One region of the Ruegeria sp. SCP11 genome, then DNA from elsewhere that is predicted to be linked to it. Evidence: riboswitches for the same ligand, from Rfam matches in the RefSeq annotation. Region 1 holds a riboswitch; each other region holds the start of a gene.

Evidence for each region. A riboswitch is a leader RNA that binds a small molecule or an ion and turns the genes downstream of it on or off. The one in region 1 is predicted to bind cobalamin.
Region 2: another riboswitch for cobalamin. It lies ahead of ABLN94_RS15575 (glutaredoxin domain-containing protein); the one in region 1 lies ahead of ABLN94_RS16095 (aromatic ring-hydroxylating oxygenase subunit alpha).
Region 3: another riboswitch for cobalamin. It lies ahead of ABLN94_RS00325 (DUF1636 domain-containing protein); the one in region 1 lies ahead of ABLN94_RS16095 (aromatic ring-hydroxylating oxygenase subunit alpha).
Region 4: another riboswitch for cobalamin. It lies ahead of ABLN94_RS22715 (energy-coupling factor ABC transporter permease); the one in region 1 lies ahead of ABLN94_RS16095 (aromatic ring-hydroxylating oxygenase subunit alpha).

What each region holds. Positions count from the first base shown of each region.
Region 1 covers NZ_JBDZYG010000010.1:85,426-89,605, reverse strand. Annotated here, with positions in the region: gene ABLN94_RS16100 (hybrid-cluster NAD(P)-dependent oxidoreductase) at 147-1,226, opposite strand; gene ABLN94_RS16095 (aromatic ring-hydroxylating oxygenase subunit alpha) at 1,232-2,455, opposite strand; cobalamin riboswitch at 2,569-2,772, opposite strand; gene ABLN94_RS16090 (aspartate aminotransferase family protein) at 2,879-4,180, opposite strand, start outside.
Region 2 covers NZ_JBDZYG010000009.1:189,755-193,934, reverse strand. Annotated here, with positions in the region: gene ABLN94_RS15590 (metal ABC transporter permease) at 1-707, opposite strand, end outside; gene ABLN94_RS15585 (metal ABC transporter ATP-binding protein) at 700-1,458, opposite strand; gene ABLN94_RS15580 (hypothetical protein) at 1,458-1,595, opposite strand; cobalamin riboswitch at 1,808-2,019, opposite strand; cobalamin riboswitch at 2,155-2,337, shown strand; gene ABLN94_RS15575 (glutaredoxin domain-containing protein) at 2,419-2,640, shown strand; gene nrdI (class Ib ribonucleoside-diphosphate reductase assembly flavoprotein NrdI) at 2,637-3,113, shown strand; gene ABLN94_RS15565 (AraC family transcriptional regulator ligand-binding domain-containing protein) at 3,049-3,474, shown strand; gene ABLN94_RS15560 (hypothetical protein) at 3,760-4,020, shown strand.
Region 3 covers NZ_JBDZYG010000001.1:66,304-70,483, forward strand. Annotated here, with positions in the region: gene cobN (cobaltochelatase subunit CobN) at 1-1,019, opposite strand, end outside; gene cobW (cobalamin biosynthesis protein CobW) at 1,023-2,078, opposite strand; gene ABLN94_RS00325 (DUF1636 domain-containing protein) at 2,075-2,455, opposite strand; cobalamin riboswitch at 2,549-2,758, opposite strand; gene ABLN94_RS00330 (LysR substrate-binding domain-containing protein) at 2,831-3,715, opposite strand; gene ABLN94_RS00335 (NAD(P)-dependent oxidoreductase) at 3,818-4,180, shown strand, end outside.
Region 4 covers NZ_JBDZYG010000021.1:34,480-38,659, forward strand. Annotated here, with positions in the region: gene ABLN94_RS22700 (hypothetical protein) at 1-155, opposite strand, end outside; gene ABLN94_RS22705 (MerR family DNA-binding protein) at 301-720, shown strand; gene ABLN94_RS22710 (transglutaminase-like cysteine peptidase) at 1,084-1,692, shown strand; gene ABLN94_RS22715 (energy-coupling factor ABC transporter permease) at 1,798-2,481, opposite strand; cobalamin riboswitch at 2,558-2,770, opposite strand; gene ABLN94_RS22720 (L,D-transpeptidase) at 2,986-3,648, shown strand; gene ABLN94_RS22725 (hypothetical protein) at 3,691-3,963, opposite strand; gene ABLN94_RS22730 (heavy metal translocating P-type ATPase) at 4,153-4,180, shown strand, end outside.

The DNA of each region.
Region 1 (4,180 bases):
CTCGGTTGCTTTAGAACTAGCATAAGGGTTTCGGTTCGGCAGAAATGCTTATGCGGGCGTGGGGTTTTCTATTCGAAAGTTGGAAACCCCACTCCTCAGGCGACGGCCAATAGGGGAAGCGCGAACCTTTCGCTTCCCCATATGCATCAAACTTCGACCTCAACCTTGCCGATCGGGTTTGAACAACAGGCCAGAATGTAGCCCGCTTCGACATCATCCTCGGAAATACCTCCATTGTGTACCATGTGAACCTCGCCAGCTGTCTTTTTAACTTTGCAGGTTCCGCAAACGCCAAAGGTGCAGCCTGACGGAATGTTCAACCCGACCGAACGCGCAGCGGCCAAGACCGTGTCGGTCTCGGCGACTTTGGCGGTGACACCAGAACTTGAGAACAGAATCTCGGCGCTGCTATCATCGTCCAGAATGATATCATCCAGTTCCGGCTGATCCGCCTCGGTCTCCACAGGAGCGCCGAAGCTTTCCTGATGGTAGTTGTCCATGTCAAAGCCCAGACCGGCAAGCGCATCACGCACGGCTTGCATGAAGGGCTCCGGGCCACAGCAATAAACCTCGCGGTCGAGATAGTCCGGCGCCATGAGGCCAAGCATAAGCTGGTTGAACTGGCCCTGATATCCAGTCCACGGGCGGTAAGGATCGGGTTCCTCAACAACAAACTTCAGGTCCAGACCGTGCGTCCGGCTGGCCATCTGCTCTAACCGCTGGCGGAAGATGATCTCTGAAGGCCGTCTGGCACAGTTGATGAAGACAACATCCAGATCGCGGCCTTCATCCCACATGCAGGTGGTCATCGACATCATCGGGGTGATGCCGGACCCGGCCGAGATGAACAGAAATTTCCCCGCTTTGCTTTCTGCATTACTGAACAGCCCTGCGGGGCCAATGGCTTTCACCCGCATACCAGGTTGCAGGTTGTCCAACATCCAGCGTGTGCCGATGCTGTCGGGCTGGGCCTTGGCGGTGATCGTAATCGACCGTGGCCGCGAAGGAGAGGAAGAGATCGTATAGGTGCGATGCACCACCCCACCCGGCTGGTCCGGGGCCAGGATTTCCAAGGTCAGAAACTGTCCGGGCTGATACGCGAATTGCGCCCCCGAAGGAGCGCGAAACGAAAAGCTCGCCGTGTTCGGCATCTCGGGAACGACCGAAACGCATTCCAATGTTTCAGTGTCTTGCCAGACAGTTACTGGCGCGCTGAAATCTTTCATTTCCCTCACTCCGCCGCTATCGCGTCAGGTGCCAAGCGATCCGCCAGCGTGTTGCAGTACCAGTCGACAAACTGCAACACACCGGATTCCTGAGTGACTGAATATGGGCCGGGCACGTAGGCCGGGCTGTTGATGCCCAGCTGATTGTCTTCGACGACTTGGCGATCTTCGTCATTGGTAGCCATCCAGACCTCGGTCAGGCGTTTCAGATCGTAGTCGACACCCTCAACAGCGTCCTTATTAACCAGCCATTTCGTAGTGACCTCGGTTTCCGTCGGACTGATCGGAGTAACGCGGAAAACAATCGAGTGGTCTGCAAGAAAATGGTTCCAAGTGGTTGGGTAATGAAACTTCAGCAGCGACCCTGCATCCGCAAATGGCGATTGGCCCAACCAACGGCGCACAGCGGACTTGCCATCCATCGTATAGCTTTCCGCGCCCTCGTTCAGCGGCATTCGGGCCAGGCGGTATTGCCCGTCGCTATGCAGGTAGAATTGTGAGGGCAGTCCAGCGGCTTCGCAGCGATCGAAATGGGCCTGCATACGAGGTGGTGTTTCACCACCTTCGATACCTGTTATAGCAGGATCGTCGGGAAAGGTGCGGCACAGCGACGGGTGATTTCCACCGCAGTGATAGCATTCGCGGTTGTTTTCCCAGACCAACTTCCAGTTGCCTTTCTCGATGATCGAGCTTTCAAAGGCGACCTTGGCATTGGCCAGATCATGCGGCTCAAGGTAGGGGCGAGCGGTGTTGGCAAAAGTGTCGAAGTCCGGTGCTTCTTCTGCCAGACAGATATAGACCAACCCGGCCAGCTCTCGGCAGTGAACAGGTTTCAAACCGTGCTGTTTCGGGTCAAAGTCCGGCCCCATATCCCGGGCCCAGAGAAGCGAGCCGTCCAACTCGTAGGTCCACTGGTGATACGGGCACACCAGCTTGGGCGCATTGCCCTTGGCTGCTTTGCATATAACCGAGCCGCGATGGCGACATGTATTGTGGAATGCCCGGATTTGATTGTCTGCGCCACGCACAATGATCACGCGATACGCGCCGACAGTGTGGGCTACATAGTCTCCGGCCTTAACCAGTTCGCAGGCCGGAATGGCAAACAGCCAGTCGCGATAGTGAATGGTTTCAAGATCAACCTGAAAAACCTCCGGATCGGTGTAAAAGGCCTGTTCCAATGCGTAACCCGATGTTCTACGGGCCAAAAGGGTTTGAATATTGTTCACTTCTAGCTCTCCTGCCGCGCCCCGTGGCGTAGCTTGGGCAGATGACAAAGGAGACCCGTCCGGAGACGTGCGAGGATCACGTCCGAAACCTGTGCCCCCCACCGCCACCCGCGGTTTGACATATCTGAGAGGCTGGTTTCCGGACTTGGAAGGGGCTTGCGCCCGGTTTCGACACCTTCCCGGAATCCTCGTTCCAGTGGTTGATTGCCGAACCTGACCTTCGTTACCGTTGCGGGGGCAGTGCCGGAATTTCACCGGCTTCCCAATTCTCTGCTGCTTGAGAATCAAACAGCAGCACCTCACACGCGCAGGATATTTCCGGCACGTATCGGCGCTGAAATGCTTGCGACAATTCCAGCGCCAAAACAGACATGGAGAACTTAGGTTTGTGTTACTGCATAATGCGTTTGATTGAAACGTTTCTCAGACCGTCAGAACACCGTCCATCACAAGCTGCGCGATTACGGCATCGAACTTCTCAATCGTCTCGTCAATCAATGCGGGCGTGTGGGGCAGCCCCGTGACACACGAAGTGTGGGACATGAAATCCACCCCATGCGCCAAAAGCCCGTCCTTTAGCCCCCTGACTAATGCCGGAGGCGTCTTACGGATTTGAGCCGCATCCAAGCCCTCGATCGAGCGCGCTCCGAAATACAAATGGCAGGTCGAACTGTCACCATAGGCCGACGCTTGCACCCCGTGTCGTGCGAAGACTGCATTGAACCCACGGCGCAAGCGTTCGGCCATTGCATCGGCATGGGCTTGCACATCGCCCGTGGAAAGAATCTCCATCGCACGCACGGCGCCGGCCGCAACCATCGGGGCCGCGTTGAACGTTCCTTTGTGGCTGACCGGGGGGGACAAGCCATCACGGTTTGCCGCCGGGCTTAGAAGTTCCATCAGATGCGCTTTGCCTACAACCGCACCACCGGGCAATCCTCCGGTCACGATTTTGGCAAGTGTGGTCAGGTCTGGTACGACACCGTCCCGCGCCTGACGCCCACCAGGCGACCAGCGCAGGCCGGTGATGACCTCATCAAAAACCAGCACACAGTTCAGATCGTCCGCGATTTGCCTAATGCCTGGTAGAAATCCATCAGGCAACGGCACAGATCCATAATTTGCACCAGAGGCTTCGACGAAAACTGTCCCGATAGTGCCGTCCACTTCCAGCAAGGTGTTTATCCGATCCAAATCAGGTGGTGCGACAATTGTCATGTCCGATATTGCTTGTGGAACACCCAGAGACGGGGGCGTGTTCACACCAGGTTTGGATCCAGTAATCAGGAGATCGTGCCAGCCGTGAAAATGCCCGTCGATGCGCAGCACCTTGTCCTTGCCGCTGTGGGCGCGCGCAACGCGCAACGCTAACATCGTTGCTTCGGTCCCTGATCCGGTAAAGCGCACACGTTCAGCTGACGGGAATAGTCGGCTTAGCCATTCCGCCCACTCAACCTCTAACGGATGGCAATCACCAGTATAGGGCATCCGGTGCATTTGCTGGGCGACAGCCTCGACAATTCCAGGGTGAGCATGACCCAAAATCTGGCTCGCGGCACCAAGTTTGAAGTCAATGTAGCGCTTTCCTCCCACATCCCATTTTTCTGCCCCCAAGGCGCGTTCGAAATAGACGGGGTCCGGTGCGCGGTAACGCAATTCGTGACTTACGCCACCGGGCATCACGGCGCGGGCACGAGCAGCAAGGGCTGTGTTTCGGGGTTCAGA
Region 2 (4,180 bases), on a different contig from region 1:
CTGGACAGGGCGAAGACAAAGCCCAAAATCAGCTGCGACGTAATCGTACTGGCCCAATAGCGTGCCGCGGTCGCAGGCAGGATCATCAGGCCAACAGCCATCAGTGTACCCAGCGTCTTGAACGCAGCCAGCAGGTTCAGGACCAGCAGCAGCATGAACCCTTGATCGACCAGCCAAGGGCGGCGCGTCTGGGTTTCAAAAAACACCGGATCGCAAGTGCTGACGATCAAGGGCCGCAGGAGGAAGGCAAAGGCTACCAACGTTACCGTGGCAACTCCGGCCACAAGCAACAACGAGGCATCATCGATCCCGAGGATCGAGCCAAAAAGGAAGCTCTTCAGCGGAACGGCAGAGCCCGCAGCCGACAGAATGAAGATCCCCACCGCCAGTGCGATCAGGTAAAGCGAGGCGAGACTTGCATCGCTGCGCAGGATGGTTCGGCGCGCCAAAAATGCCGTCAAAATGGCGACGCCGACGCCAGCGATCAGCCCGCCAACCAGCAGCGACATAACCGACAGACCTGCGGTGACAAAGCCGATGACGATACCGGGCGTGATCGCATGAGCCATCGCCTCACCCGCCAGCGACAGGCGGCGCAGCACAAGGAATGCACCTACTGGTGCGACCGAGGCCGACAGAACCGTAGTCACCACGAAGGCGCGGCGCATGAAGGCAAAGCTCCACATTTCAGTGAGGAGGTCATACATGCGCGTTCTCCGCTGGGGATGGGTTGCTCCGGAACATCCAAGAGGCTTGGCTCTCGGACAGATATCCCTGCGCGACCAGCCGGTCCGGGGTCAGGACGTCATTCACCTGACCATGGGCTGCTTCCTGTCCACCCAACAGCAGGGCGTGGCTACAATGATCCAGAACCGACGACAGATCATGCACCACCAGCACCACGGCGCGGCCTTCGTCTCGCCACCGACGGATGATTGACAGCAGATGCGCCTCGGTACTTTGGTCCACAGCGGCAAAGGGCTCGTCCAGCAGGATCAGAGGGGCGTCCTGCATGATCACGCGCGCGAACAAAGCGCGCTGAAGTTGACCGCCCGACAGCATGTGCAACGGACGATCGGCAATATCCAGCACCCCGGCCTCGTCCAGTGCTGCCGTCATCCGCTCGCGCGCGGCGCTGTCCAGCCCGGAGCGGTAGCCAAAGCCGCGCCACGCACCCATTGCGGCAAGGTCGCGTACGCGGATCGGAAAGCGTCTGTCGAACTCAGTCATCTGCGCCAAGTAGCCAACTTCAGCGGGGCGGCCCTTGGGCCAGTTCAAACTGCCAGATAGTGGGTCCATCAGCCCCAGCAGCATTTTGACAAAGGTGCTTTTGCCCGACCCATTGGCCCCCAGAACGGCCAGAGTCGTGCCAGCATCGATATCCATGGACAGACGACGGAACAACGTCAGGTCGGTGTATCCAAGGCTCAGATCGCGGATTTGCAGAACAGCCGACATCAAATCACCGCGTAGATCATAAGCCACAACAGCGCAGACAGGGCCAGAGCGCCCGCAACCAGCACCGGTATGCTGAATTCCGTCAAACAGCGACCCCGCTGCGACCCGGCGTCCAGATCGGTTGCGCGCCGGTTCATCGGGTTTCCCCTGCGACTAATACGGACAGGTGATCGATTGGCTTTAATAAGGCGACAATGACCCCACGAGTTATACAGGGCCGGGCTTCAAGTTTCTGCAATGGCACAAGCATCGCCTCCTCCATTCGGACGAGGGGAAAGCGAGTGCAAGGCTTTGGACGGCGGAGGCCGTTTTAAACATTGTCATCTCCCTCTGGGACACCCCGCCCAGGTTCATTCATAGTCGGATGGCAGGTCTCCTGACTTGCGGGTCGACGCTGTCCCGATCCTTCCCAGGCGTTTGCCCAGTGGACGATCTCGGGTCGCTCACCGCCTACAGTTGCGGGGGCAGTCACGGATTTGGCCTTTGCAACAGGGCCGCACCGTATTCCCTTTTATCCCGTCCCGCAGGTTGCGGTTGGGAACCATCGCGGGCGACAAAACACAAACCGGGTTGATTCGACAAGAGCGTGCCTTAAGTTTTGGCCCTTTACTGCGCTAGACGTGTATCCTGGAAAAAAGAAAACAGCGCCATACTTACACAGCATATCAACAATTCAATTTCTCAAACCACAATATGATGTTGCTTCTGTTTTTCGGTTCCTGTCGAAAGCTAAGAGGGAAACCGGTGAAACGCCGGCGCTGCCTCCGCAACTGCAAGCGGAGAGTTCGGCTGAATACGCCACTGAAAGCGTGCTTTTGGGAAGGCCAGTTTGAACGATTATCCGCAAGCCAGGAGACCTGCCGCAGGCAAGAATGATAACCGCGAACGGAGGGTTCGGGGTGTACTTAGGGCTCATTTCGCCCGTGGCGTCCTCGGCTTTGATTAAAAGGATAGAGGGCAATGAGCATTACCGTATATTCCAAACCCGCTTGCGTACAATGCACCGGGACTACCCGCGCGCTGGATGCAAAAGGCATCATCTATGACGTCGTAGAACTGACCGAGGATCACAGCGCCATGATCCACCTGACCGAGCTCAGTTATCGTCAGGCACCTGTGTTTGTTGCCGACAGTGATCATTGGTCGGGCTTCCTTTCCGACATGATTGCCCAACTGGCCTGACCTATGACAGCGCCGATCTCGGCGCTGGTCTGTTCTCATTGAAATCGGGACACACCCACCGCCTTGTGACGCGGCTGGGCCTGCCGTTCTTACGCATTCCGATGAAAACTGACCGGCTGCCACACACCGCAGACCGATTTGAACTGATCTGCCCGACCTATGCCGATGGCGAAGGCCGTGGCGCAGTGCCCAAACAAGTCATCCGGTTTCTGAACGACCCGACCAAGCGCGCGGAATCGAGGGGGGTGATCGGCACGGGTAATCGCAATTTCGGTGTGACCCATGCTTTGGCCGGTCGCATCACCGCCCAGAAATGCAACGTGCCGCTGCTCTATTCCTTCGAATTGGCCGGCGCCAACACCGACATCGCCCGCGTTCGCGCAGGGCTTGAAAAACTAGGAGACATCTATGCTCGACAGCAGCGTAAACGAGCAGGACTATCACGCGCTGAACGCGATGCTGAACCTCTATGATGGTGAGGGGAAGATCTGCTTTGATGCCGACCGCATGGCCGCGGTGTCCGAGATGTCGACTATTGATTCGGTGCCGTCTGTGCGCCGTGGCAACGATGAAAGCCACTCGATTGGTCGGGGGCAGATGATCAAACCCAAACTGATCGAGCTTCGGCGTAGACCAAGCGAAAGACTTGAGGCCTGGTTCGATTGCCCAATCACTTGGAATGCGCCACGTGCTAGCCTTGTCTTTGACAAAGCCGATTTGAAGGCACCGTTATCCAGCCACAACTGCGAATTTCAGGCAATGCTGGACGTTGCGCCTGAGGCCGATTTGAACAAGGCCGAGAAGACTACATCGTTGGCCGACCAAGTGCGCTGACACCTGCGCCGCGCGCTGACCGCCGGCCGTCCAAGGATGCACAGTATCGCGCGTGAGATGGCCGTCAGTGAACGCTCCTTGCAGCGGCACCTCAAGGGCGAAGGTTACAGCTTCAAATCTCTTCTTTCCGACACCTGGCATCAGTTGGCACGGGAGTATCCGGCTGCGCCGGACTTCGTCATCAGTTAGGTTGCATTTTTGCTTGGGCGGGCCACGGCGTGATCAGCTTCGCGGTTGACCCTGGGGGGCATTCAAACAGAGCCTGGTCGCGGTCTTGAACCAGAATTGCAGCAACAATTCGGGCAGTTGATCAAAGACTACCCGGGCATCTGGAAGACCATCTCGCAAGGCGCAGCAACTTATTGCTGGGCCTCGACAACGCCCGATCTTCGCGGCAAGACCGGCCTGTATTTGGAAGGCCGCCATGTCGCCGAACCAACAACCGGCGATCCGTTGCAAGGGGGACATTCGGACTACGCGTATGACAAAATGAGTGCCAAAAAGCTTTGGGACATATCCATCGAGGTGTTGGGCACACAGTTCTGATCGCTAACTGATATCGGTTGTCGGCTGGCTATATGGGCCTCCAGCCACTCCACCAGTTCTTTTCTACACGGTTGGCAGGCGATCTTGCGAGTAGAGGTCTGAAAGTCGACCTTGGAGTAACCGAACCGTATTTTCGTTCGAGCACGTTTTTCTGGAACTG
Region 3 (4,180 bases), on a different contig from region 1:
GGATCGCGCCTGCCAGGTTCTTTGAAGGACGCGACGCCCGCTGATATGCGCCCATCCACTTCGGGCAGAACCACATGCATCGCCAGGTCGGCGGGCGAGAGGCCGCGTTCCGCCTCGGTCCAGGCCTTGCGGCGCGAGGTTGCGAGGGCGACCTGAAACACCGGCACATTGGCGGCGTCCAGCGGCGAGATGCCCGACGCGCCTTTGCCCGAAAACGAAGTGGCGTTGATGATGGCCGACGGGGCTAGCGCTGCAACATGCTCGCGTAGCCAGTCGGCGGCGGCTGGAGCTTTCAGGGACGGGGCGAATATGCCAATGGCCTCGAGTCCTCGGGCGCGCAGGCTTCTGATCAGCGCGGCGACCGGGGCGGTGTCGGCAGAAGTCAGATAGGCGCGGTAGAACGTAACCAGAATGCGTTTTGCGTCATCAGAAAACGCCGTGTCGACCGGAATAACGCCACGATCAGGGCACCAAGCGCCGTACTCTGGGAGGGTTTTGGCTCCCATCACCGGCCCGGCGTAAAGACCGGCCGCCAGCGCCATCTGTGCCAAAGCGGCCTGCGCTGCAACTTCGCCGCCGGTATCGCATAGATGCGTCAGTCGGCGCAGCGTCGAGACGGGCAGGGTAGAGTAGTCGTCCAGCCGCGTGTCCTCGCGCCCGTCGGCTGGTAGTACGGCCAAAGCGATGCCCTTGGCCTGTGCCAACGTCAGAACCTGCTGCAAGCCATAGGACCAATAGGGCACCCCACCGATTAAGCGGATCAAAATACCCTTGGCCCCCTCTAGCGTCTGTTCGACATAGGTGTCGACGGACAGCGGGTGTTTCAACGCCGTCAGGTTAGCCAGCCGCATCGTTGGCATACGACCCTCGGACCCGCCCCCGCGATGCCAGCCTGCCGCGAATGCGCCTAGGTCGCTGTCAGAGAACGACAGCACCACCAAATCCGCCGGGCTTTGGCCCAGATCGGTTGGAGTCTCTGTTTCCTCTAACCCGTGGCTCTCGCGGAAGACGACATGCATGGCTTACTCTGCAGCCTCGGTCACACCAACAAGGATATCACGGATTTCGGCCTCTTTGATATCGTCATGCTCGGCGATGACCACCAGACGCGAGCGGCGTTTTTCGCCGGATGCCCAAGGGCGGTCGTACTGGTGACGGACGCGAGCGCCTACGGCCTGGACCAGCAGGCGCATCGGTTTGCCGGCAACTGCCGCGTAGCCTTTGACGCGCAGGATGTTCAGCTCTTTAGCCAGACGTTCGATTTTGGCAACTAGGTCAGCCGGGTCAGTCTGTTCCGGCAGCTCAACGATGATGCTTTCGAAATCGTCATGTTCGTGGTCGTGGTGGCCGTCGTGATGCGACGGGCGGGCGTCCATGTCATCCTCGGCTGCGGCTTCCAGACCCAGAACGACGCGCACGTCCACGGCGCCTTCAGCCACTTCCACGACGGGCAGGGGGCGTGGGGCCTCGGCGGCGATGACTTCCTTGGCTTTGGCCACACCTTCGGGACCGGCCAGATCGGGCTTGGTCAGCAGGATGATGTCGGCGCAGGAGATCTGGTCCTCGAACACCTCGGACAGGGGTGTTTCGTGGTCGATCGAGTCATCGGCCAGGCGCTGGGCGTCCACGGCCTCGACATTCGGGGCGAAGCGACCTGCGGCGACGGCCTCGGCATCGGCCAGAGCGATCACGCCATCCACGGTGATCTTCGACCGGATATCCGGCCAGTCGAACGCTTTCAGCAGCGGCTTGGGCAGGGCGAGGCCGGAGGTTTCGATCAGGATGTGATCCGGGCGCGGTTCCAGCGCCATCAGTGCTTCGATGGTCGGAATGAAATCATCGGCCACGGTGCAGCAGATGCAGCCGTTCGCCAGTTCCATGATGTTTTCCGCCGGGCAATCCGGGATGGCGCAGGATTTCAGGATGTCGCCATCGACGCCCACATCGCCAAATTCGTTGACCACCACGGCCAGACGCTTGCCCTGCGGGTTCTGCATCAGGTGCTTGACCAGAGTGGTTTTACCCGAGCCCAGAAAGCCGGTGATCACAGTGACGGGGAGTTTCTCGAGGTTGCTCATTTCAGGGCTCCAATCGGGGGAATTCGGGCCGCACAGTTTTTGCGGAAATGTTCGGGGCGCTCGCGCCATTTGACCAAGCCGTCCTCAGTCGCGAGGTACTTGGTGGCACCTTCGACAATGGTTTCGACATGGTCGTTTTCGTTGAGGTGTTCGTAGACAAAGGTCCAGCGATCCGGCCCACCGCGCAGCACGATGGAACAGCCTTCATCACAGTTCGACAGGCATTCCACGGCTTTCAATGTGATGCCCTCGGGCAGATCCGCTTGTTCCAACGCTTTGTGAAGCAAGGTGCCGGGCCGTCGCGCGTCGTCCTCGACGGGCAGGCCGCGGCGGCACGTGGTACAGACCAGCAACTCGACTGGTGCGGTCACGGTCATGTCTCTCATCCCCCAAATCCTCATTGCGGGGGACGGGGTTTCATGCGGGCCACGTGTTGCGACATGGACCCGACACCGGAACACCCCGCCCGGATTCATCTTCGGGTGCTGGCAGGTCTCCCGGCTTGCGGATGTCAGAGGCGGGCCTCTGTCGGATGTCCCGCCTTCCCGGCCTTTTGGGCCAGTGGCTTTGGGCACCCTCTCCGGTCACGGTCGCGGGGGCGGCTGCGTTTGGCGGAAGATCCGTTGACGCATTCCCTTTTCATCCATCAAGTGATGGACACCAACGCACCGGACATGCGGCACGGGCAGGGGGCTTGTCAAGCGCGAGGGGTAAGACGAAATCGTTCAGATCAGAAAAGCGACTAGGTTGTGTCAACCAGCGGCATCCGAGGCCAGCCGATCCCGCAGCCAGGCGCAAAATAAACCCGCCGCCGCCGACGGGTGGGCGGCTCCTTGAGCGCTGATCAAGTAATGCGATTGGGCAAAGGGAATCGCTGGGCCCGCGATGTCTAGCGGTGCACCCTGCCGGATCGCGTTTCTGGCGAAACGCTCCAACATCGTCGCGTAGCCCGCACCTGCCATAACAAGCTGCAGCGCGGCTACCGAAGTGTCTACCGAGTGCTGAGGGGGCTGATGCGTCGCTGTGATACCGTTGGCCTGAAAATACCGCGTCCAGTTGTCCTCATATCCAAGGATGTGGATGAGCGGGCTTTTCGGCAGGCCGCTCAGATCCGCTGAACCGTTATCAGCCCGACATACTGGTACAAGATATTCGTCGGTCAGTTTCTCGGCTCGAACACCGGGCCAGTCGCCATAACCCAGCCGGATTTCCACATCCACATCAGCGGGGGCGACACTGTCGTTCCAGATGTGCGAGATCAGACGAACGGGGATATCGGGGTGTTGCGCGGTAAAATCAGGCAGTTCCGCAGCTATCCAGTAAGTTGCCGTTGAGATCGCCGCCCGGATCGTCAAGGTCTGGCGCGAAGCGGGGCCGAACAGGCTGTTGGTGGACAGAGCGATGTCGGCCAATGCACGTCGCACCGTCAAAGAATAGGACTGCCCCAACTCGGTAAGCTCCAGCCGACGCGCGTTCCGGGTAAACAGTTTTTGCCCCAGTTCAGCCTCAAGCGAGCGGATATGCAGAGAGACGGCAGTCTGTGTCAGGCCAAGCTCACGCGCAGTGGTGGTAAAGTTCAGATGCCGAGCTGCGGATTCGAAGCTGCGCAACCATGCGGGATTTGGCAGACGGTCCATTGATCACCAAATTATTTTGACCATTACGTGCCGTATTATTCATTTTTGTTTCCGGCAGGCAACAAGGATACTCGGCCAAAATGCGACCGTCAGGAGGGAAATATGAAAGTCGGATTTATCGGTTTGGGGAATGTTGGCGGCAAACTCTCGTGCTCGCTGTTGCGCAACGGAGTTGATCTGACGGTTCATGATCTGAATCCTGATCTGTTGGCCGAGTTCGTGGCCCAAGGCGCTAAGGCCGCTGAAAGCCCGGCACAGATGATGCGGGATTGCAACGCGGTCATCACCTGTCTGCCGTCACCCGCAGCTTCGGACGCGGTGATGCAAGAGATGTTGCCCGAGGTCGGACCGGGCAAAATCTGGATGGAGATGTCGACCACTGACGAAGCTGAAGCCAAACGCCTTGGTGCCATGGTTATCGAACGCGGAGGCGCGGCGGTCGACTGCCCCGTATCCGGGGGGTGC
Region 4 (4,180 bases), on a different contig from region 1:
AGCCCGCAATAACTCGCGGCGGCGATCTTGCCAAATACGGCCAACCAGCTCCCTCCCAAGCCAAGTAAAATCAATGCCATCGGCAAGATGCAGCAGGTCGCAACGCCAAATGCGGTAAACGATCCAAGAAAACTCGCCCCTACAAATTTACTCATAGTCAGCTTTCTCCAACTTTGACGATCTCGAGCGGAAGCCGGTTCGGCTTCTTCGATTTTTGCTTCGTGCGGTTTGCGAAATTCGACATCATGACAGACAAATTGCATCCTGTAGTGGCTACAGGTTCAAGGGAAAGGTCATCACATGATTGCCATTGGCGAAGGGGCGAGATTGACCGGCCTGTCGGTCGAGGCGATCCGCTACTACGAACGGGACGGCATAGTCGAGAAAGCCGGTCGAACCGCCTCGGGGCGCCGCGCTTACACGGAACGGGAAGTATCCGAGCTTAGATTCATCAAACGCTGCCGCGATCTTGGCTTTACTATTCAGGATGCATGCGCACTTCGCGAATTGTCCAAAGCGCTCGAGCAAGCTTGTCGTGACGTCGAAGACGTCGCAACAAGACACCTTGAAAACGTCAGGTCAAAAATCGCCGCTCTCCAACGGCTGGAGCAAGCATTGGCAGAATTTGTGCAGACTTGCACTGAGGGAGCAGCATCATGCCCCCTGCTAACGGCGTTGCTCAACGAACCTGTCGTCAAAGATGTCATTAGCGGCCACTAATTGCAGCGCCCGGAAAAACCGAAACTGGCTACCTCAGCTTGTGGAGGAGCGGCTTTATTGTCCCGGTATTCCGTAACCCTCAGCGATGACGGCCGATCTCTGTTGTATTTTTGTTGAATGAAAGAATTGCGATCAGCTTACCCTCTAGTTCGCGCCGTTAGCTATACCGGACCGGTGATGGCGTGGATGCTCTGATGCTGTCAACTAAGTAAGAAATACCATAGAATCTGCAAATTTTTGCCGCTTTGCCCCTAGAGGCTAGGAAGCTGTTGCAATGCATCAAAACACATGAAGGCTTGCGATAGAGCACTCTTGGACTAGCAATTACGGAACCTTAGAGAAACGAGCATGGGGAAGGCAGATATGACAAATCCCACTTTAGTTCAGAGAAGGTTTTCGAAAAAGCTGTCGGGTCATCTATCAATGGTCTGTTTTATATGCAGCTATTTTGTCTCTGCCGCTGCATTGCAAGCCTCTGAGCTTCCCTTGATCGATCTTGATAGAAAGATTGAAGCGCCGTCGGGGGCCAAATCACTATGCAATGATTACTCTTGGGCGTGCGCGAAAACTCGTAGTTCTGGACTGTCCGAGGCGCAGGAAAAGCAGATCGTTAAAACGATCAACATGCGCGTCAATCGGAGGATTCACGCCGTTTCGGATCAAAGCCAATATGGAACAAAGGAATACTGGACATTGCCGACGCAAGGGTCAGGAGATTGCGAAGACTTTGCTTTGCAAAAGAAGTTTGAACTTGTGCAGAATGGTTTGGATCCTACGAAGCTACTAATTGCGACTGTCTTGGACACCAATCGCAATGGCCATGCTGTTCTTGTCTATCGCTCGAGTGAAGGCGACTTGGTTCTGGACAATGTTACCAACAGGATCAAAACGTGGAAAGAAACTAGGTATCTATTCCTAAGAATACAGGACCCACTACACCCTGACCGTTGGGTGCAGGTTTTTAGCGGCTAAAAGCAAATGTGGCGCGCCCTCGAGACGCGCCACAATAAGCTTTGGTCCTGCGACTACCAGTTGTTTCGCGGCAACCCCAGTTTAGGGCACCGCTTCAAACTTTGGTCAAGCTTCCGCAGCGTTGTACAAGCGCGGAGTCACCAGACCTGTGCTGTTCAAACCGCGCATCGCCTTGGCTGCCGCAAGCACTGCTAGATCAGCAATCGGCTCGATGACTATTACCAGCATATAGGCACCGCCAAAGGACAGAACCGACGCCATAGTTTCAGCACCAAATCCCTGGCCGTAGAAAGCCCAGAACGCAACCCATGCGACTACTCCCCCCTGATACATCGCACTCAGGGCAAGAGCTTGGCCATATTTGAGGTCAACATATGCTGTACCGGGTGCAATGATGCGGCTGGCCAATGCTTGTAGCGCAAATAGCGGCACCAGCAGAGTGGTTAGGTTGATGAAGTACTGCGGAAGATCGAACGGGGCAAAAAACACCCCTTGAATCAGCAGACCGGCTGCCAATCCAAAAGCCGCGGGTGCAGCACCGAGAAGCAGGAACAGCGTCGACCCCAGAATGAAGTGGACTTCAGAGACACCAACCGGGAAGTGTGGCAGGACTTCAAAGAAAAGGAAGACACCAACGGTGGCGAGCACCGAGCGCATGACAAAAGATGCAGGTCCATTCGCACGCAATGTGGGAAACGTTTCTTTCGCTGCGTAAGTAGCCGCGCCTGCGGCGGTAACATAGGAAAGCGCGATTTTGGCACCATTCACGATGCCCGGTTCGATGTGCATTTTATTTCTCCCTACCGCCTCACCCGGCGGCTTGTCAGGTTGAATCGGCCGTAAGGCCGACAGATACAGTCTGGGCATAGCCCGGCGTTTTACGGCAGGTCTCCTGACTCGCGGGTGCTCGCTCCGCCAACCTTCCCGGTTCCATTACGAACCAGTGGTGTCTTGGCATCGCTCTCCGCTCACAGTTGCGGGGGCAGTTACGGAATTGGCGCCGTTAAAAACACCGAACCGTATTCCCTTTTAATCCTTTTGGCTTCCGCCATCAGGAACCGAAAACAATTCACCGCTACAATGGCGGCTTCGTTTCTGTCAATTGTCTTTGCGACCTAGTCCGAAGTAGACTCGACCGAAGTAGGGTTCACGCAACCGGCGACATGGTCGACTAGGTAAACCAAGTGTTACCTGAAACCTCTTGAAGCTCTAGCTGCTAGAGGCTTTAAGACTCGAATTTGATCGCGAAAATGCGATGCAAATACATTAAACTTGTGAACCAGGACGAGATCTATGCTGACAAGGCGCCATTTCATTCAATCAACCACTGCGCTGTTCTCCGCGTCTGCGGCCAGTCCATTGATCGCCAAAACATGGCCAACCTCGTCGCAAAAGACCTATTGGGACAGCCAGGTCACGCCATTTGATTACGATCCAGCGACCTCAAATCCATGGGGCGTTCATGACCGTTTTTTACCACGACGTGTCGTAGCAAATGATGGTTTGGTTCCTGGTGACATCCATGTCGATGCCGTCGCGCGCTATCTTTACCATATCGAGGAAGGCGGGACAGCAATGCGCTATGGCGTAGCGATCGCGCGTGGGAACCTTTACGAGCCCGGTACCTATGCTATCCGGCGCAAGGTCGAGTGGCCACATTGGACACCAACGGCTTCAATGATCGAGCGCAACCCCGAATACGCGGAATTTCGGGATGGCATGGAACCCGGGCCAAGTAATGCTCTCGGCTCTCGAGCCCTTTATCTATACGTTGGGGATCGAGATACTTATCTCAGAATCCACGGTACACCTCAGCCCAGAAGCATCGGTGGTCGCGCAAGTTCTGGATGTGTTAGAATGATCATGGCCCATATCAATGATCTCTACCCACATGTAAAAATCGGCTCGACCGCATACTTATACTCGGCCGAAGATAGCGTCACAGCCCGCTCATAAATTTTGGGCAGCGTAGGTGGACGTCGCTGCCCTCTTTTTTTATCAGGCGTCGCGCGCGGCGCAGATCGGAGCGCCATTCGTCGCGCGCAATGGTACCAATGTCGTCTCGACAGGTCCGCTGTGCTCATACCAGAAGCAATTGTCATCTGGTAAAAGGCGTGCCGTAGCCAGATCCTGCCCCGGCCCTGCCAGTGCAACGACAGAATCTGGCAGGTTACCTGGTTCGAATGCTTTGCTTTTGCCCCCTGTGAACTGGGCTGAGCAACCGGCAGTAATCGAGACTAACGTGATGGTAATTGCGATCCGTTTCTGCATTGACCTGTTCCAAATTTTTTACGTCTTCTGCGACTAGATTGCATTCACGCGGCCAGCCCGCAAGAAGGAATGAAGCATCAATATCGCGGGCAACGAACCGGATTGAAAAAAAAATTGAAAAAGGTATTGAAGCTCTAGTTACTGTAGGAACTATTTACAAAGGACCATAGAGATTCTTGAGGTCCAATCATGTCATCCGATACCCATAGCCACGACC